Regions from separate parts of the Rhizobium sp. WW_1 genome, predicted to be linked through region 2. Evidence: riboswitches for the same ligand, from Rfam matches in the RefSeq annotation. Region 2 holds a riboswitch; each other region holds the start of a gene.
What was found. Region 2 has a riboswitch for cobalamin ahead of BJ928_RS03330 (aromatic ring-hydroxylating dioxygenase subunit alpha). Riboswitches for the same ligand answer to the same signal wherever they lie in the genome.
Positions count from the first base shown of each region.

Region 1: linked by a shared signal. The riboswitch ahead of BJ928_RS16765 (aromatic ring-hydroxylating dioxygenase subunit alpha) and the one ahead of BJ928_RS03330 (aromatic ring-hydroxylating dioxygenase subunit alpha) in region 2 are both predicted to bind cobalamin.
Region 3: linked by a shared signal. The riboswitch ahead of BJ928_RS39600 (hypothetical protein) and the one ahead of BJ928_RS03330 (aromatic ring-hydroxylating dioxygenase subunit alpha) in region 2 are both predicted to bind cobalamin.

Region 1 is NZ_RAIN01000005.1:214,625-222,291, forward strand. It holds gene BJ928_RS16755 (cobalamin-binding protein) at 1-605, opposite strand, end outside; gene BJ928_RS16760 (hypothetical protein) at 615-1,115, opposite strand; cobalamin riboswitch at 1,369-1,569, shown strand; gene BJ928_RS16765 (aromatic ring-hydroxylating dioxygenase subunit alpha) at 1,677-2,897, shown strand; gene BJ928_RS16770 (epoxyqueuosine reductase QueH) at 2,931-3,593, opposite strand; gene prpB (methylisocitrate lyase) at 3,620-4,537, opposite strand; gene prpC (2-methylcitrate synthase) at 4,548-5,714, opposite strand; gene BJ928_RS16785 (MmgE/PrpD family protein) at 5,727-7,241, opposite strand; gene BJ928_RS16790 (hotdog domain-containing protein) at 7,238-7,667, opposite strand, start outside.
Region 2 is NZ_RAIN01000001.1:702,933-710,599, reverse strand. It holds gene BJ928_RS03365 (DNA translocase FtsK) at 1-635, shown strand, start outside; gene BJ928_RS03360 (MOSC domain-containing protein) at 714-1,265, opposite strand; gene phnF (phosphonate metabolism transcriptional regulator PhnF) at 1,338-2,072, shown strand; gene BJ928_RS03350 (FAD-binding oxidoreductase) at 2,069-3,505, opposite strand; gene BJ928_RS03345 (L-threonylcarbamoyladenylate synthase) at 3,539-4,513, opposite strand; gene BJ928_RS03340 (DUF6656 family protein) at 4,572-5,189, opposite strand; gene BJ928_RS03335 (ACT domain-containing protein) at 5,294-5,713, shown strand; cobalamin riboswitch at 5,913-6,118, shown strand; gene BJ928_RS03330 (aromatic ring-hydroxylating dioxygenase subunit alpha) at 6,214-7,458, shown strand; gene BJ928_RS03325 (hybrid-cluster NAD(P)-dependent oxidoreductase) at 7,461-7,667, shown strand, end outside.
Region 3 is NZ_RAIN01000027.1:47,854-55,520, forward strand. It holds gene BJ928_RS35810 (methylenetetrahydrofolate reductase) at 1-46, opposite strand, end outside; gene BJ928_RS35815 (flavin reductase) at 378-872, opposite strand; gene BJ928_RS35820 (methionine synthase) at 1,079-2,107, opposite strand; gene BJ928_RS35825 (DUF1852 domain-containing protein) at 2,133-3,116, opposite strand; cobalamin riboswitch at 3,439-3,649, shown strand; gene BJ928_RS39600 (hypothetical protein) at 3,748-4,059, shown strand; partial or broken gene BJ928_RS35835 (LysR family transcriptional regulator) at 4,062-4,865, shown strand; partial or broken gene BJ928_RS39605 (IS3 family transposase) at 4,904-5,635, shown strand; gene BJ928_RS35845 (hypothetical protein) at 5,869-6,462, shown strand; gene BJ928_RS35855 (hypothetical protein) at 6,767-7,465, shown strand; gene BJ928_RS35860 (hypothetical protein) at 7,621-7,667, shown strand, end outside.

The DNA.
Region 1 (7,667 bases), on a different contig from region 2:
GACGCAAGAATGAGATCGGGGGCTGCCGCGATCACCTCATCAAAGGAAACGAACCTGTCTCTGGCAGCCTTGTTTCTCGCCCTTTCGGCAAAGACATCGTTTCCGCCGGCAATTTCGATCAGTTCCGAAACCCAGCCTATCCCGCAGATCATGGGATCGTCCCATTCCTCGAAATAAACTCTCACGGGTTGCCTCGTGGTTGATTGGGCCCGCAGGGTTTCAAGGCGAGCCTGATAGAATGCAACCAGGGTTTCACCCTTGTGGCTGGCTCCGACAAGGGCGCTGACGGTTCTGATCATTGCAAGAATTCCGGCGATGTCACGCTGATTGAACGCATGCACCGCAATTCCATGGCGGACGAGGTCTGCGACGATCGGCGCCTGCAGATCCGAGAACGTCAGAACGAGATCGGGCTCCAGCGCCAGTATCTTGTCGATATCGGCCGATGTGAAGGCGGAGACCCGCGGCTTTTCGCGTCGAACCTGGGGCGGCCGCACCGCATAGCCGGAAACGCCGACGATCCTCTCCTGCTCACCGAGCAGATAGAGGACCTCGACCGTTTCTTCCGTCAGACAGACGATTCTATTTGGAGGAAATGCTCTCACGATCTTCGATCAAAGGGTGCGAGGTGGCGTCGCTTTTCCGGCCGGCTCGAGAAAGCCCGCCGAACGAATGACCGCATAGATTGCCATCAGCCCTGCGAAGGCCACGATATTGTCGCGGAGAATCTGAGCGATGACCGCCAAGGAGAATGCATCATCTCCGGAAGGCAGCATCAGTGTGGCGATGAACAACACGATTTCGTAGGCGCAGAAGCCGACCAGCAGCGCGACGAGGGCTGTCACGACGGGTCCAAACTTGAGACGCGCAAGCGCAAAATCCGTCGCCAATGCCGTGCCCGCCGCCAGGCCGATCACTCCGCCCCAGGCAAAACTGTCCCATTCGCGGGGATAACCGAGCAGCAGGTATCCGACCGCCTGATTGCCGAGCCACGTGGCGGCGACAACGGCAATTCCATCGCGTCGCTTCAGCGTCACCGATGCGATGGCGGCGATCGCCGCGAATGGCGTTGCACAGGCCAGAACATAGGAAAAGGCCAGGCCGCATGCCGACACTAAAGCGATCCAGGCTACTCTGGCGTCTTTGCCCGCAATTTCCAATGAGGGTCGGCTATGCGAGGGCATCGTCTCAACTCCAATCTATCTTTGAAAAATAACATCGAACGATTGGTTTTCAAAACGCCGTCATTGGTCGTCCGACTGAAGGCGTCGGCCTAGCGACACATCGTCGTGAAAATAAAGGTCTGATCTGTTCAGAATGCGATGGACGGACGTCGTTTTTCGAAGGAGACGCCGGCAATGCGGCGTGTTTAAATATGCTGTCCTTGGTGCCGCTTCGAATCGAAGTGGATAATTGGGAAGCCGGTCGAAATCCGGCGCTGCCCCCGCAACGGTAGCGAAGCCTAATGCCGACGACGGCCACTGGATCAATTGATCTGGGAAGGTGTCGGCAAGCCCCTGACGGGGCGGCTTCGGAGCCCGGAAACCAGCCTTGGTCACATGAATGACTTGACTGACTGCGGAGGGCATTCAGGAAGCTGATTGGCGTATTGGCTGCCGGGCCAATCGAGATCGATCTTCCGCCTTTTCAGTCAGTGCTCAAACCGGGAGCATCTGATGACGGATTTTTACAGCGACGTGCTGCGCAAACTGCAAAACAGGCGCGATGGCTATAGCCTGGAACAGGCTTTCTACACCGATCCGGAACTGTACAGGCTCGACCTCGAGCATATTTGGTACAAGGATTGGCTTTTCGTCGGACACGATTGCGAGGTTCCGAGAGCCGGCAACTACTTCACGCTGCAGGTCGGCGACTATCCGATCGTCATCACGCGGGATCGGCAAGGCGTAATTCGCGCCCTGCATAATTCCTGCCGACACCGCGGATCGCGCGTCTGCACGCAGCCCAAGGGATCATCGGCCAAGCTTGTCTGTCCCTATCATCAATGGACCTACGAACTGGACGGCTCGCTGCTGTTCGCACGGCAGATGGGCGAGGATTTCGACAAGTCGGCAAATGGCCTCAAGCCGGTCCATTGCGAGACCGTCGGCGGCTATATTTTCGTAAGCCTCGCCGATGAGCCGCTCGATTTTGGTCCGATGCGCGAGATGGTCGCAAGCTATCTTGCTCCGCATAATCTCAAGGACACGAAGGTCGCCTTCGAAAGCACGATCATCGAAAAGGGCAATTGGAAACTGGTCTGGGAGAACAATCGCGAATGCTATCATTGCGCGGCCAATCACCCGGAACTGTGCCGGACCTATCCGGAGGCTCCGACCGCAACCGGGGTCCAGGGTGCAAAGGATGATCCCGTCATCGCCGAACATTGGGCACGCTGCGAGGCCTCCGGCCTGCCGAGCGAATTCAAGATTTCTTCGACCGGCCAGTTCCGCGTGGCGCGCATGCCGCTGATCGAGGACGCGGAAAGCTATACCATGTCAGGCAAGCGGGCCGTGAAGCACCAACTCTCCGACGATGTCAGCCAGAGCCACATCGGTACGCTGCTGCTTTTCCATTATCCAAGCACCTGGAACCATGTGCTGGTCGATCATGCCATTACGTTCCGCGTCCTGCCGCTGGGCCCGGAATCAACGCAGGTCACGACAAAATGGCTGGTTCACAAGGATGCCGTCGAAGGCGTCGACTATAACATCGACGAACTGACGCATGTCTGGAACGAAACCAACGATCAGGACCGCCGGATCGTCGAGGAGAATGCGTTTGGCATCCGCTCTCCAGCCTATGAGCCGGGACCATATTCGGTCGAGCATGAAGGCGGTGTAATGCAGTTCGTCGAATGGTATGCGAACTTCATGCGCGATCGCAGGCAGTTTTGAACGACGGGAAATCGAGTGGGCCGGCGCAATACCCTAGCTCGCCGTGTCGTCCTTGCCGTAATAGAGCTTGCCGAGCTCGATCGGTTCGCGTCCCTGGCTGCGGCGGTGCATGTTCGAGTCGCGCAGCGAATAGACGCAGCCGCAATATTCCTGCTGGTAGAACTGCTCCCGCTTGCTGATCTCGATCATGCGGGCGGAACCGCCGCCTTTACGCCAGTTGAAATCCCAATAGCTGAGGCCGTCATAAGGAGCGACTGCCCGCTCGCCGCAATCATTGATCTGCGCCATGTTTTTCCAGCGCGAGATCCCAAGCGAACTGGTCATCACCGGAAAACCGTTCTCGTGTGCATAGAGCGCTGTCCGTTCGAAGCGCATGTCGAAACACATCGTGCAGCGAACGCCGCGCTCAGGCTCCCATTCCATTCCCTTCGCCCGGGCAAACCAGTTGTCCTTGTCATAGTCGGCGTCGACAAAGGGCACATCGTTCTTTTCCGCGAAGCGAACATTCTCCTCTTTGCGCAAGAGGTATTCACGCTCCGGATGGATGTTCGGATTGTAGAAGAAGATGGTGTAGTCGATGCCCGAGGCCGACATTGCCTCCATCACTTCCCCCGAACACGGCGCACAACAGGAATGCAGCAGCACTTTCTTGCTGCCGTCGGGCGGGGTCAAAACGGAGCGTACGAAATCGTTCATGGCCGCCTCATATCATAGCCACAGGGTTATCGCGACCCTGAATTGGGAAGGATCGTCTTCACGATCGAGGCATCGAGCGCTTCATAGTCGTGAAGCCCGATAGTGTCGTAGAGTTCGCCGCGCGTTTGCATCTCGGTCCAAACGGCCTCTGCGGAGCCGTCGCGCTTCAAGGTGGCGTAAAGCTTTTCCTGAGCCTTGTTGGCGACTCGCAATGAAGAGACGGGCCAGATGATCATGCGGTAGCCCATCTCCTCGAATTCGGATGCGGTGAAAAACGGCGTTTTGCCAAATTCGGTCATGTTGGCAAGCAAGGGAACGCCCGGCATGCGCCGCGCAAATTCGCGAAACATCTCGGCACTGTTGAGGGCTTCGGGGAAGATGGCGTCGGCGCCGGCTTCCATAAACAGCTTGGCACGCGCAACGGCGCCGTCAATGCCTTCGCTGGCCGCCGCGTCGGTCCGGGCGATCAGATAGAGATGACGGCGCGCCTTCGCCGCAGCCGCGACCTTTGCTGCCATGTCATGCGCGTCCGCAAGCCTCTTGTCGTTCAGATGCCCGCATTTCTTCGGAAGCAGCTGGTCTTCGATGTGGACTGCGCCGGCGCCCGCATCTTCGAAGGTTCGCACCATGTGCATGACGTTCAATGCCTCGCCATAGCCCGTGTCGCCATCGACAAGCAGCGGCAGGCCGCTTGCCCGCGCGATCTGGCGGATGAAAAAGGCAACCTCGTCCACCGTGATGATCCCGAGATCGGGAATACCCATGGAGGCGGTCATGGCAGCGCCGGAGAGATAGAGGCCTTCGAAACCCGCCGCCTTGGCCTGGAGAGCTGCCATGCCGTTATGGGCGCCGGGAAGCTGCAGGATGCCATTACGCTCCAGCAGCTCCCTGAAACGGATTCCGGCGGGGGCGTCGGGTAATTCGGATGCGACGAGATACGGCATTTTCAACTCCTCAGGCGGCTTTCGGACGGATTTTCGGGCCGCTGCGCTTGTTGATCGGCACGAATGTCTGGTTCTCCGGGCCAATATAATTGGCGGATGGGCGGATGATCTTGTTATCCGCGCGCTGCTCGATGATATGAGCTGCCCAGCCGGATGTTCGCGAAACCACGAAAAGCGGTGTGAACATCGCGGTCGGAATACCCATCATATGATAGGAGATGGCGCTGAACCAGTCGAGATTGGCAAACATGTTCTTAGTCTGCGCCATAGTCGTCTCGATCCGTTCGGCAATATCGAACATCTTCATTGTGCCGGCATCGACCGAGAGTTCGCGCGCGACCTTCTTGATCACCTTGTTGCGTGGGTCGGCGACGGTATAGACCGGGTGGCCGAAACCGATGATGACTTCCTTCGCCTCGACCCTGCGTTTGATATCCTCATCGGCTTCTGCGGGATCTGAATAGCGCTTCTGGACGTCGAAGGCGGCTTCATTGGCGCCGCCATGCTTCGGCCCGCGCAAGGCACCGATCGCTCCTGCAATTGCCGAATACATATCCGAGCCGGTCCCGGCGATAGATCGGGCCGTAAATGTCGATGCGTTGAACTCATGCTCGGCATAGAGGATCAGCGAGGTATGCATGGCGCGGACATGTGAGGCGCTCGGTGTGCGTCCGTGCAGCAGATGCAGGAAATGGCCACCGATCGAATCGTCTTCCGTTTCCACATCGATGCGCCGGCCATTCTGGGCAAAGTGGTGCCAGTAGAGCAGCATGGAGCCGAGCGAGGCCATCAGCCGATCGGCGATATCGCGGGCACCGGGATGGTTGTGATCGGGCGCTTCCGGAAGGACGCAGCCCAATGCGGAGACGCCCGAGCGCATGACGTCCATGGGATGGGTCGCCGCCGGCAGCAGTTCCAGGGTACGACGCACGACATCGGGAAGACCTCGCTGCGCTTTAAGCTTCGATTTATAGGCCGAGAGCTCCGTAGCCGTCGGAAGGGCGCCGTGGACCAGCAAATGTGCGATTTCCTCGAACTCGCAGGTTTCGGCGATATCGAGGATGTCGTAGCCGCGATAATGCAGATCGTTGCCGGTGCGCCCCACGGTGCAGAGAGCTGTATTGCCAGCGATTACGCCTGAAAGCGCGACGGATTTCTTTGGCTTAAATGCTGTCATGATGATCCTCCGCTACTTGTTCCAGTCAAAGATGCCGCGGGCGGTAGCCGTGCCGGGCAAGGGATGTTCCGCCTGAAAGTTGAGTTGCCCCAGCTCTTCGGGTTTCAGCGAGGTGAGGCGTTCCACCGTGGCGACGAAGTGGTCCTGTTCTGCAGGCGCGACAACGCCCTCGGCCAACGTCCGGAACTTGTTGACATAGTCACCTCGTCTGAACGGCTTGGCGCCGAGCGGGTGGGCGTCGGCGACGGCCAGCTCATCCTCTATGACGGTCCCGTCCCGCAGGGTGACGACGACGCGTCCGCCGAACGCCTTCTCCGCCGGATCGTGACTGTGGTAGCGCTTGGTCCAGGCAGGGTCTTCGACCGTGGTAATTTTGCGCCAGAGGGCGACCGTCTCTGGTCGGTTGGCCCGTTCAGGCGCATAGGAGCGCTCGTGGTGCCAGCCCCGATCTTCCAGCGCGACGGCGAAGATATACATGATCGAGTGATCAAGCGTTTCGCGGCTCGCCTTCGGGTCCATCTTTTGCGGGTCGTTGGCCCCGGTTCCGATGACGTAGTGTGTATGATGGCTGGTGTGGATGACGATGCTCTCGATCTTCGAGAGATCGCCGATCTTCGGTCCCATGCGCCGAGCGAGATCGATGAGCGCCTGGCTCTGATATTCGGCTGAGTGTTCCTTGGTATAGGTGTCGAGGATCGCGCGTTTCGGCTCACCTTTCTCCGGCAGAGACACGATATACTCGGCCTTCGGTCCGCCGAGCAGCCAGGCGATGAAACCATCCTCGCCTTCCCAGGCGGGCGAGGGCGCGCCTTCACCGCGCATGACGCGGTCGACGGCTTCAATGGCCATCTTTCCGGCAAAGGCCGGCGCATAGGCCTTCCAGCTCGAGATCTCACCCTTGCGCGACTGGCGCGTCGTGGTCGTGACATGCAGCGCCTGTTGCACGGCCTGATAGATGGTTTCCACGGGAAGGCCGAGCGCGGCACCAATGCCGGCCGCCGCCGATGGGCCGAGATGCGCGATATGATCGATCTTGTGTTCGTGCAGGCAGATGCCCTTCACCAGGTCGACCTGAATCTCGTAACCGACGGCGATGCCGCGCGTAAGAGCCGCGCCATTCAAGCCGCAATGCTGCGCCACCGCCAGTATGGCGGGGATGTTGTCGCCTGGATGCGAATAGTCGGCGGCAAGAAACGTATCGTGGAAATCGAGCTCGCGAACGGCAACGCCATTTGCCCAGGCCGCCCATTCCGGCGAAAAGCGCCTGGCTTCGGAAAGGCCGAAGATCGTGGCTCCGGGGGCGTAGGGATGAGTGATGGCCTGGGCGCGAGCGCTGGCAACCGGGCGCCGCGATAGTGAAGCAGTTGCAACGGCGGCATTGTCGATGATGCGGTTGCCGATCATCTCGACGACATCGTCATCCAGTGCGGCATCATCGACGGCGACCGCGGCGATCTTCCAGGCAAGCTGGTCTTCGCGGGCCAGATGCTCAGCCGACTTATGGGTGCGGACATTATGCAGTTTCACGAATGCGTCTCCTCGAGTATTTCGACATGACAGTTGTTTTGTAAAGGCGCGGGGCGGCCATGTTCATTGACTGCCACCATTTCAAAGCGGCCCGTCATGGCCTGATGGCGTCTGCCGCTGGTCAGATTTTCCATCGTCGCCTCGACGAGAACGGTCATCGACGCATGGCCGCATCTTGTTACGACGGCCGTGAATTCGAGCAGGCTGCCGATCGGCACGGGCTTTCGAAACCTGACCGCGTCCGTTGCTGCCATGACGACCGGCTGGCGGGCAAAGCGACTGGCCGCGACAAAGGCCGCGCGCCCCATCATCTCAAGACCCTTGGCGCCGTAAAGGGTACCGTAGTGATTGGCGTGTTCCGGAAAGATCATTTCGGCAAAGAGGCAGTTTGTCGCTCCGGTCGGGATGTCGCTGCATTCCATGGTC
Region 2 (7,667 bases):
AAGGGGCGATCCAGCGTCTGGCGCAGATGGCGCGTGCGGCTGGTATCCACCTGATCATGGCGACGCAGCGTCCCTCGGTCGACGTCATCACCGGTACGATCAAGGCCAACTTCCCGACTCGCATCTCCTTCCAGGTGACGTCGAAGATCGACAGCCGCACCATTCTCGGCGAGCAGGGTGCCGAACAGCTCCTCGGTCAGGGCGACATGCTGCACATGGCCGGCGGCGGCCGCATCTCCCGCGTTCACGGCCCCTTCGTCTCCGACGAGGAAGTCGAAAAGGTCGTGGCGCATCTCAAGCTGCAGGGCCGCCCGGAATATCTCGACACGGTCACGGCCGATGAGGACGAAGAGGACGAGGAAGAAGATACGGCTGTCTTCGACAAGGGCGCGATTGCCTCGGAAGATGGCGACGACCTCTACGAGCAGGCGATCAAGGTCGTCATGCGCGACAAGAAGTGCTCGACCTCCTACATCCAGCGCCGCCTCGGCATCGGCTATAACCGCGCCGCCTCGCTCGTCGAGCGGATGGAGAAGGATGGCCTGGTGGGTCCGGCCAACCATGTCGGCAAGCGCGAGATCATCACGGGCAACCGCAATGGCGGCGGCAACTCCAGCCAGGAAGATTTCGATTGATCTGACCGGCAGCCGGATCGGAACGATATCGTGACAAGATAGAAAGCGGTTTTCTAATGGAAGGCCGCTTCTTTTTTGTCAGACACGCTCGAGCTTGATATGCGGCAGCGGCGGCAGCTCGACCCGGATGGCGTCGTCCGGCTGCACGCGGCCGCCCTGCGAGACGATGCCCATGATGCCGGCCTTACGGACCAGGCCGCCGTCGGCATCCTTGTCGAGCACAGCATGCAGCAGGCCCTTCTGGAAATTGTCGATCTGCTTGCAGGGATTGCGCAAGCCCGTCACCTCGACGATGGCTTCCTCGCCGATATGGAGGCGCGTGCCTTGCGGCAGCGAAAGCAGGTCGATCCCTCTGGTCGCGATATTCTCGCCCATATCGCCCGCCGAAACAGAGAAACCCTTTTCTATGAGTTCGTCGAACAATTCTTCGTGGATGATATGCACCTGGCGCAGATTGGGCTGGGTCGGATCGACCGCGACGCGGGAACGATGCTTCACCGTGACGCCCATGTGCGCGTCACCCTCCACGCCGAGCCCGGTCAGTAGCTGGATATGATCCTTGGTCTGCTTGCTGAACTCGTGCACGCCGCTGCTGCTGACTGATGTCACATATATGCGCTTGTCGACCATGCGGAACCCTTCCATAAACGATCGAGATCTTTATAAATTGGTATATACCAATTTCAAGGCGACAGTATTGTGATGGACGAGAAAAATCGACAGGGTGAAGGTATAAAAACTGCTGGAGGCTGGGCGACCGTTGCCGCGGCACTCCGGCGCGCCATCGACGGTGGCCAGCATCCTCCCGGCAGCCGCTTGCCGAGCGAGCGCGCTTTGTCCGAACAATTCGGCGTCTCCAGGGTGACGATGCGGCGTGCGATCGCCGAGCTGGAGGGGGAGGGGCTGCTGCGTGTCGCACGCGGCAGCGGCGCCTATGTCCGCGCCGATATGCCAGTTCGCTTCCAGCTGGGCGACAAGGTACGATTCAGCAAGGATCTGACCGCGACGGACGCCCACCTCACGCGTAAGGTTCTCTCCGCGAGGGAGGTTCCGGCAACCGCCGATATCGCCGCAAGGCTGAACCTGCAGCCGGGCGAGGCGGTGCTCGACATGTGCGTGGTCGCTTATGCCGATGCTCTTCCGGTCTCGGTGGTCATGCGCAGCTGCGCTGCGCAACGCTTCCTCGGTCTGGCAGAGAAGTTCGCTGTAACGGGCTCATTCACGGCGGCGCTGAAGGACTATGGCGTCATGGATTATTGGCGCCGCTCCACCGACATCACCGCGCGCATGCCCACGGAAGCCGAGGCAAGAATGCTTCAGCAATCGCGTCTCGCGCCGGTCCTTGCCTATGCGGGCGAAGACATCGATGCCGACGGCACGATTATCTCCTGCCAGATCGGCTGCTTCGCCTCGGAAAGGGTCGTCGTGACAGTCTAGGATTGAACCTTCAATACCTTTCCAGGATTCATGATCCCGGCCGGGTCGAAGGCCGTCTTGATCCGGCGCATCAGGTCCATCTCGATGTCCGAACGGATGGATGCCAACTCGTCGCGCTTCAGCTGGCCGATGCCATGCTCGGCTGAGATCGAGCCGCCATGCTGCAGCACCAGCCCGTGGACGATCTTGTTGATCTCGCGCCAGCGGCCGATGAACTCAGCCTTGTCGGCGCCGACAGGCTGCGAGATGTTGTAGTGGATGTTGCCATCCCCCATATGGCCGAAGGCGCAGATGCGGGCGCCGGGCATCGCCGCCATTACGCCGGCTGCCGCTTCCTGCATGAATTGCGGAATTTGCGCCACCGGCACGGAAACGTCGTGCTTGATCGAACCGCCCTCGGGCTTCTGCGCATCCGACATGCTCTCGCGCATGTGCCAGATCGCCTTCTGCTGCGCTTCCGAGCTGGCGATGGTTGCATCCTGGATCAGGCCGGCCTCATAGCCCTGCTCGAGCAGCGCCGACATCATCCGCTCGGCCGTCTCGGCCGAATCCGAGGTGGAGATATCGATCAGCACATACCAGGGATGCGCCGTCTCCAGCGGATCTCGCACGCCGGGGATATGGCGCGTCGTGAATTCGACGCCGAGGCGCGGCATCAGCTCGAAACCGGTCAGCGCCGTGCCGCACAGGCTCGAGGCATTCTTGAACAGGGTCAGCGCATCGTCGACCGATTGCAGACCGGCGAAGGCGACTTGATGGCCGAGCGGCTGCGGAAAGAGTTTTAGCACCGCGCCGGTGATGACGCCGAGCGTGCCTTCTGCACCGATGAAGAGATCGCGCAGATCGTAGCCGGTATTGTCCTTCTTCAGGCGGCGCAGGCCATTCCAGATCTCGCCCGTGGGCAACACGACTTCGAGGCCGAGGCACAGTTGGCGCATGTTGCCATAGGCAAGAACGGCCGTGCCGCCGGCATTGGTCGAAAGGTTGCCGGCGATGCGGCAGGAGCCTTCGGAGCCGAGCGAAAGCGGGAACATGCGGCCATGCTCGGCTGCCGCCTTGTGAACATCGGCGAGAATGCAGCCGCCGTCGACGATCATGGTATTGCCGACCGGATCGATATCGCGAACGCGGTTCATGCGCTCCAGCGACAGGATGATGTCGGAGCCGCCCTCGCGCGGCGTCTGCCCCCCGACGAGACCGGTATTGCCGGTCTGCGGAACGATGGCCGCGCCGGTCTCGCTGGCAAGCTTCAGGATCGCCGACACCTCTTCCACCGAGCCGGGCTTGAGCAGCAGGGGCGAAGCGCCGTGATAGAGGCCGCGATTTTCGACGAGATGCGGCGCGATTTCCGCAGCATCCCGTACGGCATGTTTTTCACCGACGATGGCGGCGAAGCGATCGAGAAGGTCGGAAGAGAGGGCGGAGCTGCTCATGGCGTGTCCTTTGCCTGATGGTGTCGGGCTGATTTATTCTCTGGGCGCGGCCGCGCGACGCAGCCGGTCGTTGATCGCCTCGCCGAGGCCTTCGTCTGGAATATGCGAAAAGGCAATCGTGGCCGCACCTGTGGCATCGGCGCGCTTCATGAAATCGAAGAGGTTTGCGGCGGCTTCTGAGAGATCGCCCGATGTGCTCAGATCCAGCACTGCAACCGCCTCACCGATACCGGCAATGTCAGGCGTTCCGAAGCGGATCAGCGTCTCGTTTGCGGAAACCTCCGTCGCGTCGAGCCGCACGGCTGCTCCGGGTGCATAATGTGAAGCCATCATACCAGGCGCCTCGATGGCGGCCGAGGCCTTCTTCTTGCGTTTGAGCTTCTTGCCGGCCACGCGCTCGATTTCGCTCGCTGCGAGACCGCCTGGCCGCAAGAGGCGCATCTCGCCATCCTCGACCTTGACGATGGTCGACTCCACGCCGACGACCGAAGCCCCGGCATCGAGAATAAGGGTAATGCGTTCCCCGAGATCGTCGTCGACATGATCGGCGCTGGTGGCGCTGATTTTGCCTGATGTGTTGGCGCTTGGTGCTGCGAGCGGTCGGTCAAAGGCACGGATCAGCTCGCCGGCAAAGCCCTTGGGCACGCGGATGCCGACCGTATCAAGTCCGGCTGTTGCCAGCGGATGGATGCCGCTATCGGGCTTGAGCGGCAGCACCAGCGTCAGCGGGCCGGGCCAGAAGGCTTCCGCGAGCTTACGCGAGATGGGGTCGAAGATGGCATAGCGCTCGGCCATGGCGAGATCGCTCATATGGCAGATCAGCGGATTGAAGCGCGGACGCCCCTTGGTCTCGTAGATCCGGGTGATGGCGGCGGGATTGGTGGCATCGGCGGCAAGGCCGTAGACCGTCTCCGTTGGCAGCCCGATCGGCAGACCCTCGGCGAGGGTTGCCGTGGCGACGTCGATCGCGGTTTGCGGATGTTCGAGAATGTCTATGTGTCGTGCCATGGCCTGCCTGCTTGCAGTTCAGGCCGTTCTTATGCCCTTCGAGTTTTCGGATCAATCGTCAAAGCTGGCGAATGATGTCGCGAAGCTGCTCGTTGCGGGCGCCAAGCAATAGAACGTTGCGGATGGCGATCTGCGGATCGTGGGTGTGGAACAGTACGCCGTTGCCGCGAATGTCGCGATTGATCGTCAGCTTCTTGTCCTCAGCCTGCTTGTCCGGGTGAACGGCGACGGCGAAATACATCCGAGAATATTTGAGGCTGATGTCTTCGAAGAAATTCTCTTCCTGGCCGATACGGGCAAAGAAATTGGCGATATAGAACGCCCAGTTCACCTGCTCATATTGTGCGAACTGTGTCCGCGCGGCTGTCACGTGGCAATAGCCGAGATGCGGCGTGTCCTTCAGCGTGTGATGGAAGATGAGCTTCGGGAAACGGATTGATTTGTGGAAGCTGTTGAGCCGGTCATGCGTCTTTTCGCCGGCATCCCTGAGCTTCAGCGCCGTGCGCTCGGCCACGTGTTCGTGACTGAGATATTCCCGCTCTTCGGCAAGCCAGTGCGGCCTGTTCCGGTTGATGCGCCCCGTGCGCAGGAATTCGCTGTGCCCTGTCGTCGGCACTACTGGCGCCGGTTCGGGGTCGGCGGGCTTCCCAGCGTCGAAATATCTGAGTTTGGCCATGCCGGATCTCGCTATGTTAGTCTCTGAGCGACATGCTAGATCACATAGCTTGAGCCGAGCTTAACCGCATCTGGGATGCTGCACTTTTAAGGAGACTGAGAAACATGCCCGGAATTACCGATCTCCAGCAGCTCCTTTCCGGCATGAAGCCGAGCCTTGCCGAGGGCGAATTCGTCTATTGCAGCGTTCCGGCGTCGATGTTGGCAGACCACATCCATCTGAGGCCGCTCGGATTCTTCCGTGAAAAGGAAGGCGTGACGCTGATCCTTCCATTGGAGACGGCCCGAGAGGCTGGATTTCCCGCGGCCCCCACCATGCGCATGATAACGCTCGAAGTGCACTCCTCTCTCGAGGCCGTAGGGTTGACCGCTGCCTTCGCAACGGCGCTCGGCAACGAGGGTATCAGCGCCAATGTGGTCGCGGCTTACCATCATGACCACATCTTCGTGCCAGCGGCCGATGCCGGTCGTGCGATGGCGGCTTTGCAAGCTCTTTCGGCCGCCCAATCGCCCTCGGTTGGTTGATCTGTCGCAATCAGAATAAAGCGTCATCGGCAAGGGTCGGGCAGCGCACCCCCCTCATGTCCCGCACCGGAATGTAAGAGGTTGAATTGCCTCTCTATATCGCCTGCAAGGGCAACCGTCCCGCTGCCCCGTTTCGGCTGTCGTCAATTTCGAAGCCGATGTCGCATTGCAGCGCAGCCGCCGCCGGTGCCGGGCGCTATGATGTTATCAATCTCAAGGTGCCGTTTGCTAGGGAGACGGAGAATTGGGAAGCCGGTCAAAATCCGGCGCTGCCCCCGCAACGGTGGTGGAGTGAGGCATGGCGGATAAAGCCACTGGGTCTGGTCGGCCTGGGAAGGTGCCATGGGGCTCTGGAAACAGGGCCGCTCCAGAGCCCGGAAACCAGCCTTGGGCACACATGGTTTACTGACCGCGGCGGGCGGTCGGACATTGCTTTGGGCCATTCCCGATGGCCTCTGCATGTCCTCTGCACGTCTCCCGGTACTGCGAAGGATAGGCAAATGGATATCGGCAGCAAAGTTCTGCGGCAATTGAAGAACCACCGGACGGGTTTGAGTCTCGAACAACCGTTCTATACCGATCCGGATTATTTCAAGCTCGATATGGAGATGATCTACTATCGCGACTGGCTGTTCATCGGCCATGATTGCGAAGTGCCGCGCGCGGGCAATTACTTCACCGTCCAGATCGGTGATTACCCGGTCGTGATTGTCCGGGGTCGCGATCAGGTCATCCGCGCTTTCCACAACAGCTGTCGCCATCGCGGCTCGCGCGTCTGCAACACCGAGCGCGGCTCCTCGGCAAAGCTCGTCTGCCCCTATCACCAGTGGACTTACGAACTCGACGGCTCGCTGCTCTTCGCCCGCCAGATGGCGGAGGATTTCGACAAGAGCCAGCACGGGCTGAAGCCGGTCCACTGCGAAAGCGTCGGCGGCTACATCTTCATTTGCCTTGCGCAGAACGCGCCGGATTTCGCTCCGGTCCGCGAGACCATCGAACCCTACATCGCGCCGCATCGCATCAGCGAAGCCAAGATCGCCTTCCAGAGCACCATCATCGAAAAGGGCAACTGGAAGCTGGTCTGGGAAAACAACCGCGAGTGCTATCACTGCGCGGCCAACCATCCCGAGCTTTGCCGCACCTTCCCGGAAGCGCCGACCGTTAGCGGCGTGCAGGGCGCGATGAACGATCCGGTGATCGCCGCACATTGGCAGCGCTGCGAGGCCGCAGGCCTGCCGAGCGAATTCAAGCTTTCTCCGGACGGCCAGTTCCGCACGGCCCGCATGCCGCTGATCGAAGGTGCCGAAAGCTACACGATGTCGGGCCAGAACGCCGTCAAGCGTCCGCTCTCGTCGGATGTGACGATCAACGGCATCGGCACCATGCTGCTGTTCCACTATCCCACGACATGGAACCACATGCTCGGCGATCACGCCATTTCCTTCCGCGTGCTGCCGATCAGCGCCGAGGAAACCGCTGTGACCACCAAGTGGATCGTCCATAAGGATGCGGTCGAAGGCGTCGACTACGATCTGGAAGAACTGACGCACGTCTGGACCGAGACCAACGACCAGGACCGCCGCATCGTCGAGGAAAACGCCTTCGGCATCCGCTCGCCGGCCTATGAGCCCGGTCCCTATTCGGAAATCCATGAAGGCGGCGTCATGCAGTTCGTCGAATGGTACACGACTTTCATGATCAACCGGCTGCAGGGCGATCAGGCCAAGCTGTCGGCGGTCGCCTGAGTATGAACATGACCGCCTCCCTTCGCCATCGACACCTCGACCAGATGCAGCCCTGGAGCGACAGGCAGCATCTGCTCGAATGTCTCTCGGTCACGCCCGAGGCGCCCGATGTGATGACCTTCACATTCGGCTCCGACAAGGACAACTGGTTCCGCTACCTGCCGGGCCAGTTCGTGACGCTGGAGCTGCCGACGGCTCCGGAGCCGGTC
Region 3 (7,667 bases), on a different contig from region 2:
TGGATGCGGAAAGCGGGCGGGTGTCGACTGATAAGGAGGAGGCCATATATATACTCTGATGGATACGTGCTTTTATGTCGCTTGCTCTCTACGCGTAGTCGCTATGCGGTTGCTACGCGCGGAATGCTAATCGGATACTCCGTCCAGTTTGCAGCCCAGGCCGTTACGCTTGTCTCGAATACGCCATGCCTGAATGACCTCCGGCGTTTCGCGAAGCTCCCAGGCAAATCTGGCCGCATAGTAGGGTATCTGGAACGTGCCCTGTGCGCGTGATGAACGCAGAGACCGCACGCTTGCCGCCTGCAGCCATCATTATGGGTAGATTCCTGAAACCTCAAGAGAAACACCGCCAGGCCTGCAAATTAGAGATCCTGAGCCTAGCCGTTGAGATAGCGGCGCATGCAATAGAGCAGCGTTGCCTGTTCTTCGTTCTCACGAATGTCGATTACGCGCCCGAAGAGGATGCGGTGGGTTGCCTCGTCGACGGCATTGGTGAGCTCGCATTCGAAGCTGACCGAAGCGTTGGCCAGGATCGGGACGCCCGTGAGGCCCTCTCTCCATTCGCCCAGCGCAAATCGATCCTCCATCGGCGTCTTCCCGCCGAAGGTGTTCGAGATGTCCTCATGACCCGGCATCAACGTGTTGACGCAGAAATGGCGCGTGTTTTCAAAAGCATGAAAACACGAGCTCGCTCGATTGATACATACGAGAAGTGTTGGCGGCGTATCGCTGACACTGCAGACTGCTGACGCCGTAAAGCCGTAGTGCTTACCGCCAGACCTGGTGGTGACGACGCTGACCGCCGTGCCAAGGCGCGACATGCCGTTGCGAAATGTGGCTTTGTCCACAATGTTGAAGCGGTGATCCACCATTCCCATATCGGCCTCTCAAACGCGTTCGGGACAGGCGAAACCGAGACGGTTCCGCAAGGTTCCTGTTCATATTCGGTGCGCAAACGCATCCCCTCGCCTGCACGACCCGTACGACTATTTCGATGAAATCGATAGGTCGCCCGGGAAGAGCGATGGGATGACGTTGAAGCCGTCGGCACCCTTGGTGGTGAACCGGCTCACCAGCACTAGGCCGAGAGTTCCCTTCGGACGATTTCTGCGCCGGCGCTCAAGGCATTCAGCTTGCCTCTTGCCACACGACGAGAAAGGGGTGCCATGCCGCAATTGGTGCAAGGGCAAAGTTTGTCGGCATCGACAAACTGAAGTGCCTTTCGCAGAGTAGCGGCCACTTCCTCTGGCGTCTCAATGGTATTGCTTGCCACGTCGATAGCCCCCACCATCACTTTCTTGCCTCGGACAAGCTCGATGAGATCCATTGGAACATGAGAGTTGTGGCATTCCAGGGAGATCATACCGATACTGGATTTCTGCAGCTTCGGGAAAGATTCCTCATATTGCCGCCACTCCGATCCTAGGGTCTTCTTCCAGTCTGTGTTAGCCTTGATGCCATACCCGTAACAGATATGAACGGCAGTTTCGCATTTTAGCCCTTCGATCGCCTTCTCCAGGGTGGCAACTCCCCAATCATTCACCTCATCGAAGAAGACGTTGAATGCTGGCTCGTCAAACTGAATGATATCGACACCAGCAGCCTCTAATTCCTTGGCTTCCTGATTGAGGATCTTGGCGAATTCCCATGCCAGCTTTTCACGGCTTTTATAGTGGGCATCATAGAGCGTATCGATCATGGTCATTGGACCGGGCAGCGCCCATTTGATGGGCTGCTTGGTCTGCTGACGCAGAAACTTGGCATCTTCGACAAAAACGGGCTTCTGACGCGACACAGCTCCGACGACTGTTGGGACGCTCGCATCATAGCGATCTCGAATTCTGACGGTCTCACGCTTCTCAAAGTCGACGCCGCTGAGGTGCTCGATGAACGTCGTGACAAAATGCTGGCGCGTTTGCTCACCGTCGCTAACAATATCGATACCTGCCTGTCGTTGATCGTCCAAAGACAAACGCAGGGCATCCTGCTTGCCCTCGATCAATTCCTCATCTTCCAATTTCCAAGGTGACCAGAGCTTCTCAGGCTGCGCAAGCCATGAGGGCTTCGGCAAACTGCCGGCGGTGGACGTGGGCAACAGTCTTTTCATGATAGCGACCTTATATTTCGGTTCGTCAAATAGCGTAATTGGCAGACCATTGCTCAAGAATGGTCTTGTATGGTTTGATGAAGTGCTCCTCAGCAAATCTGCCCTGCTCGATAGCCAACCGGCTACGTTCTTCTCGATCATAGACAATTCGAGTGAGTGAATAGTCCTGGTGCTTCAGGCTCGGCTGATAACATGTCCCGGCAGCCGAATTGGCATTGTAAATCTCGGGTCGGTAGATCTTCTGAAAAGTCTCCATCGTGCTGATGGTGCTGATCAGTTCAAGATTGGTGTAATCACCAAGCAGGTCGCCGAGAAAATAGAAAGCCAAAGGCGCGACGCTATTCGGCGGCATGAAATAGCGAACCTTTAGTCCCATTTTTCTGAAGTATTCATCGGTTGAAGAGAATTCATCCTGGTGGTATTCGATACCCAACACCGGATGCTGATTTTCAGTTCGGCGATATGTCCTGCTGCTTGACGCGCTCAGGCAGATAATCGGCGGCTTATCGAAATTTTCCTTGTAGGCACCTGAATTCAGAAAGCTTTTGAACAGCTTACCATGCAGGTCGCCGAAATTATCCGGAATGCTGAAATCGGGGCGGTTCTTGTTGTGCTCTGGCAACACGACGCTGAAGTCGTAATCTCGCACGTAAGAGGAGAAGTTGTTCCCCACAACGCCCTGAATGCGTTCATTCGTTTTCCGGTCGACGATGTTCGTTTTCAATACCTCAATTAATGGGAAGGCATTACCGTCGCCTTCAGCACCGATATTCATTTCAACGGAAATGATCTCAAGTTCGACAGAATAACGATCTGCATTTGGGTTATCCCAATTCGCCAGGGCGTTGAAACGGTTGTCGATCATCTTCAAGGCGTTCCGCAGATTCTCCTGACGGTTCGCCCCTCTCGCCAAATTGGCAAAATTAGTGGTGATCCGCGTGTTCTCTGCGGGGCGATAATCCTCATCGAAAGAAATTCGCTTTATATTAAACGTAAATTCTTCGTTCATCGCGATCTTGCGCTCTAAATTCCGAGATAAAACCTGCATTACTGTTTTCCCTTTCGAGATTTTCCTAATTGTATGTTCCGGTTTTCTCGGGCGTAATTCGTCACACCCTCCGACATTAGGAGCGGTGCGTGCTATGTAGCTGAGGGATTGATCGACTAAAAATGGTTTTATCTCATTGAAGCATGAGCCATCTTCATCATTTCGCGGTCGAAGCGCTCCAGCCGGAATTCAAAGACGTCGCCTTTCCCAGTGCTCATAATGGGCAGCCACTCGCCTCAAGCTTGACTTTTTACAGACATCTTGACCCCTTCGGCGACATGCGGCATTGGTTCGTCGTCGTGGTTCTGCGGACGAAAGTCCGGAGCTAAGAGGGAATTCGGTCAGGGATCTTGTGAAGACCCGAAGCCGAAGCTGCCCCCGCAACTGTGAGCGGCAAGCGAAGGTCCATCCATGTCACTGAGGCGTGCCTCGGGAAGACGGACCATAGCAATGACCCGCAAGCCAGGAGACCTGCCGCGATAGATAACGTCCACGGGCGGGGTGTCCCGGTGTGCCGCTTTTGCGATCGGCATTCCCGTGCCGTCGCCTTTGCGTCATGTCAGCACCTTACCACAACACAATGGCAGTGCCGATGACAGAGACCACGACGATAGCAAAAACTGCCCAGCATGGCTCGATAGCCAGCCTTATCGATATCGCTTTTCCCGAAGATACGAACCATCACGGCACCCTTATCGGGGGTACCGGACTTGTCGAGCGCGCAGGCCGCAGCTCCATGTCCATCGAGACAAAATTTCGGTCCGAAAACCCGTTGACGGGCAACTGGCATAATACGGTCACCCGACACTTCAGGATGGTGGCGGTCTGCAAGGATCACCGGCCAGCTTCCGTCCACGGTCGTGGTGCGACCGGAGCCGTTCCCCTTGAGCAGAGGCGGGCATAACCATGCTGGACAGGCAACATCTGTCAATCCTGCGCGAAGTCGATCGCTTGGGCAGTCTGACGGCGGCAGCCGAACGGCTGAATGTGACCCAGTCTGCACTCAGCCATACGATCCGAAAGCTCGAAGAGCGCTATGGCGTGGCTGTGTGGGAGAAGGATGGTCGTAATCTTCGCCTCACCGAGGCCGGGCGTTACATTGTGACGCTGGCGCAACGCATTCTACCGCAGATCGAAAGGGCTGAGGATGTCTTGTCGGATTATCGCTACGGTCAGCGAGGCTCTCTGAAGATCGGCATGGAATGCCATCCCTGCCATCAATGGCTGATGGGCGTCACAAAACCCTATCTGGTGGACTGGCCGGACGTGGATCTGGAACTGACGACATCATTTGCCTTCGGAGGGGTGGCAGCTCTGACGGGATACGAGATCGATATCCTGATCACACCGGATCCGATCGAGGCGCCGGGCATCCATTATCTATCTGTGTTTGACTACGAGCTCGTGCTTGCCGTACCGACCGATCACCCACTCGCGCGCAAGGACTACGCCGAACCAGCGGATCTGCTGGACGAAACTCTCTTCACCTATCCCGTGCCGCCGGAGCGATTGGATGTATTCACGCAGTTTCTAGCTCCCGCCAACTGCCGTCCGCGACATCACCGGAATGTTGAGACCACGGAAATGATGCTTCAGCTCGTTGCGGCCGGTCGTGGCGTCAGCGCCATTCCGAACTGGCTTGTACGTCGGGAGGCTGCCGAACTCGGCGTTCGTCCTGTCCGGATCGGAAAGAGCGGAATAGGTAAGAGTATCCATCTCGGTCTGAGAAGCGGCGACGAAGCCGTCGATTTTATAGCTGGGTTCCTAAACACGTCGCGCCAGACATCAGCTTGACGCGTCTGTGCCCTTGTCCTCCTTGCCGGAATAGACCTTGCCGATCGAACTCGGCGAGGTCTACGGCTATCAAAGACTGTATGACTATCGTCTCGACCGAGGCGAGATGCGTTGCCCGAACCGGGCTGCGCATCTGACCCGTCTTGCCGGAGTTAAGGCGCAGATCTGTTGCAAACGTCGCTGGCGCCTGGGGCGGCAGGACTTCCATCGTTGTAGATAATGCGCTCAACCAGCAATTTGACGTAGAAGTTCCGGATAAGGACTGGGTCACGGGCGTCATATTGCAAGCGCTGCTGATGGCGGTGTCGAGGTGCAAGCCGAAGGGTCAGATGTCGATCCACTCGGATCAGAGCTCGCAGCTCACCCGCATGGACTGGGCCTCGTTCGTCAAGCACCATAACCTGGTTCACTCGATGAGCCGACGGGTTAACTGCCATGACAATCCTGTGGCCGAGAGCTTCTTCAATCTTCTGGAGCGTGAACGGATACGCCGCAGGGGTTGCCGGTCACGCAACGAGGCTCGCTAGGACGTGTTCGATCACATCGCGACGTTCTGCAATCCGAAACGCAAACACGTCAAAAACGGGATGCTGTCACCGGTCGGCATCGCGAAGCAGCAGAAATTACAACCCAGGGGCGTCTACGAAGCGCTGGGCAATTTCCATAACCGGATCCCGTGTCCATAATAAGTACACACGCGTCTATTCGAAGAGAAAACTAGTTCACGCAAGCGCACGTCGGGATATGACTCGGGGTAACGAAGAAATGTTAGAGCGTGTCTATGCAAGCAAACAATGTTCCGCCAACTCAAAGTCGTAGGACATCGTTAAACCTGTTGCGTTGCCTTATATTAGCCTTCGTCCCTATGCTCTCACATTCGGCCTCGGCCCAGTCCTCCGACCAACTCTGCATCAACAACATGGTGGACGTCGACCTCAAGACCGTCGCTCTCTATGAGGTGGATACGCCGACCGGCATCCACTTCGTTCATGGTCCTGAGGCAGGAAGTTGCCCTGCTGCGAACGACGTCTGCCAGCAGCGGGCCCGCCTCGTGAAAGGCAATCAGGTTGTCGTCATAAGCCGCTTCGGCGATTACGCGTGTGCGATATACGTTGCAGCGCGTAAAGGTAAGGCTATCGCCACTTCCGGCTGGTTGCCACTTTCGGCTTTGAAGACTATCGAGCCCTCGCCCCACTGGGCCGGTCATTGGATCAGTGATGACAGCGATGCGACGATCGATGTCGTGGCAAAAGACGACGCCAAAATTGGGATCGATGGCAACGCGACATGGAACAGCAACCCAATCGACGCGCAATCAGGTCAGTTCGGTGCAGTCATCTCCCCCCAAGGCGCTTTCGTCTCCTTTACCGATGGCGACAATATAAAGACTGCCTACGCGAATTCAGCGTGCACAATTAAAGCTGCTCAACTCGGCCCTTATCTTGTCATCACGGACAACCACAATTGTGGTGGCTCCAACGTCACCTTCTCAAGCGTGTACGTTCGAAAATGACGGCGTCCAAAACCGGCAATCACGTGATTATAGAAAGAGCCGAGGAGCGGCGAAGCGCAATGTGTCGCAACTCTCACATTCCTTAGCGGCATGATCGAAAAGGCGTAGGAGATCATGCGATCGATAAAATCGTCCACGATGGCCGACAACGATGGATAGTGGAGAGAATCACGTTTTGTATCGGGGAATGACCGAAAAGCCGATGCAAGAATATGTTGCACGCGTATCCTTACATCGAGTTTTGGCGCCGTTGTTGCCCATGATCATGGGGTCGATAGACGCTAGTCCGTGATGCAGGGCTTTCTTGCTCGACCGCGGTCGAAAGATTTTCGAAACGAAGCGATCCACAAAGTGGTCGCCCTCCACAAGGAAAAAAGCGATCATGCGCTTGAGACTCCTCTCCCTAATCGCGGCTTTGCTTTCAACTCCGCTTCTCGGATACGCAGCGACTGCCGGATTGCCGGGCGCGAACGCCAGCGCCGCTGACGTCGTGAGATTTACGGTCGACTACGAAGGCCATGCCGCCGACGCGGACGAATTGCTCCGAGGCGCCAGTCGTTCACCGACGAAGATGGAAACGATCCTGTTTACGCATGATTTCCTTGCGAGTTGGTACGCGCTGAAGGCGAAGGAAGCAGCAAATCCCGATGCCGTCTCGGCGCCCAATAGCACTCCGGGAATCGACAATATAACGAATGGTGAGACTGACTATCTCACCAGCGCGGACTCCGACGATGGCGGTGCCCATCCGGTGAAATTCAAGGACGTATCCGATAAGCTCAACGGCGTCATGGTCGCGATGAACTATAACGCGAACGGCTCTTATTCTTGCTTGTTCTTTCTAAAACCGGAAAATGGCAGGCTTAAGATTGACGATATTCTGTTAAGCCCCTTCTCTGGCGGAAATTTCAATCCATGGACCCTGCATCGTCCCGGCGTTTCTCCGGGCGTTCGGCAAGATGTTGCGAAGGCGTTGAGTGACGGTAAATCAAATGGCAAATAGGGGAGATTGGGTCACTCCTCCGAACCGCGCTGCGGCGCAGCAGCCCTTGCAGTTAGCTCGCCGCGCGCTATCACGGCATATTCATTGGACTTTAAATCCCCGGCCGGTGGTCTACCGACAGCAGACAGGCTGCACAGCAACTTTGGAGGAACTGAATGACTGATGTAATGAGAGCGGCCGGTGCGTTGTTGCTGACAGTCGT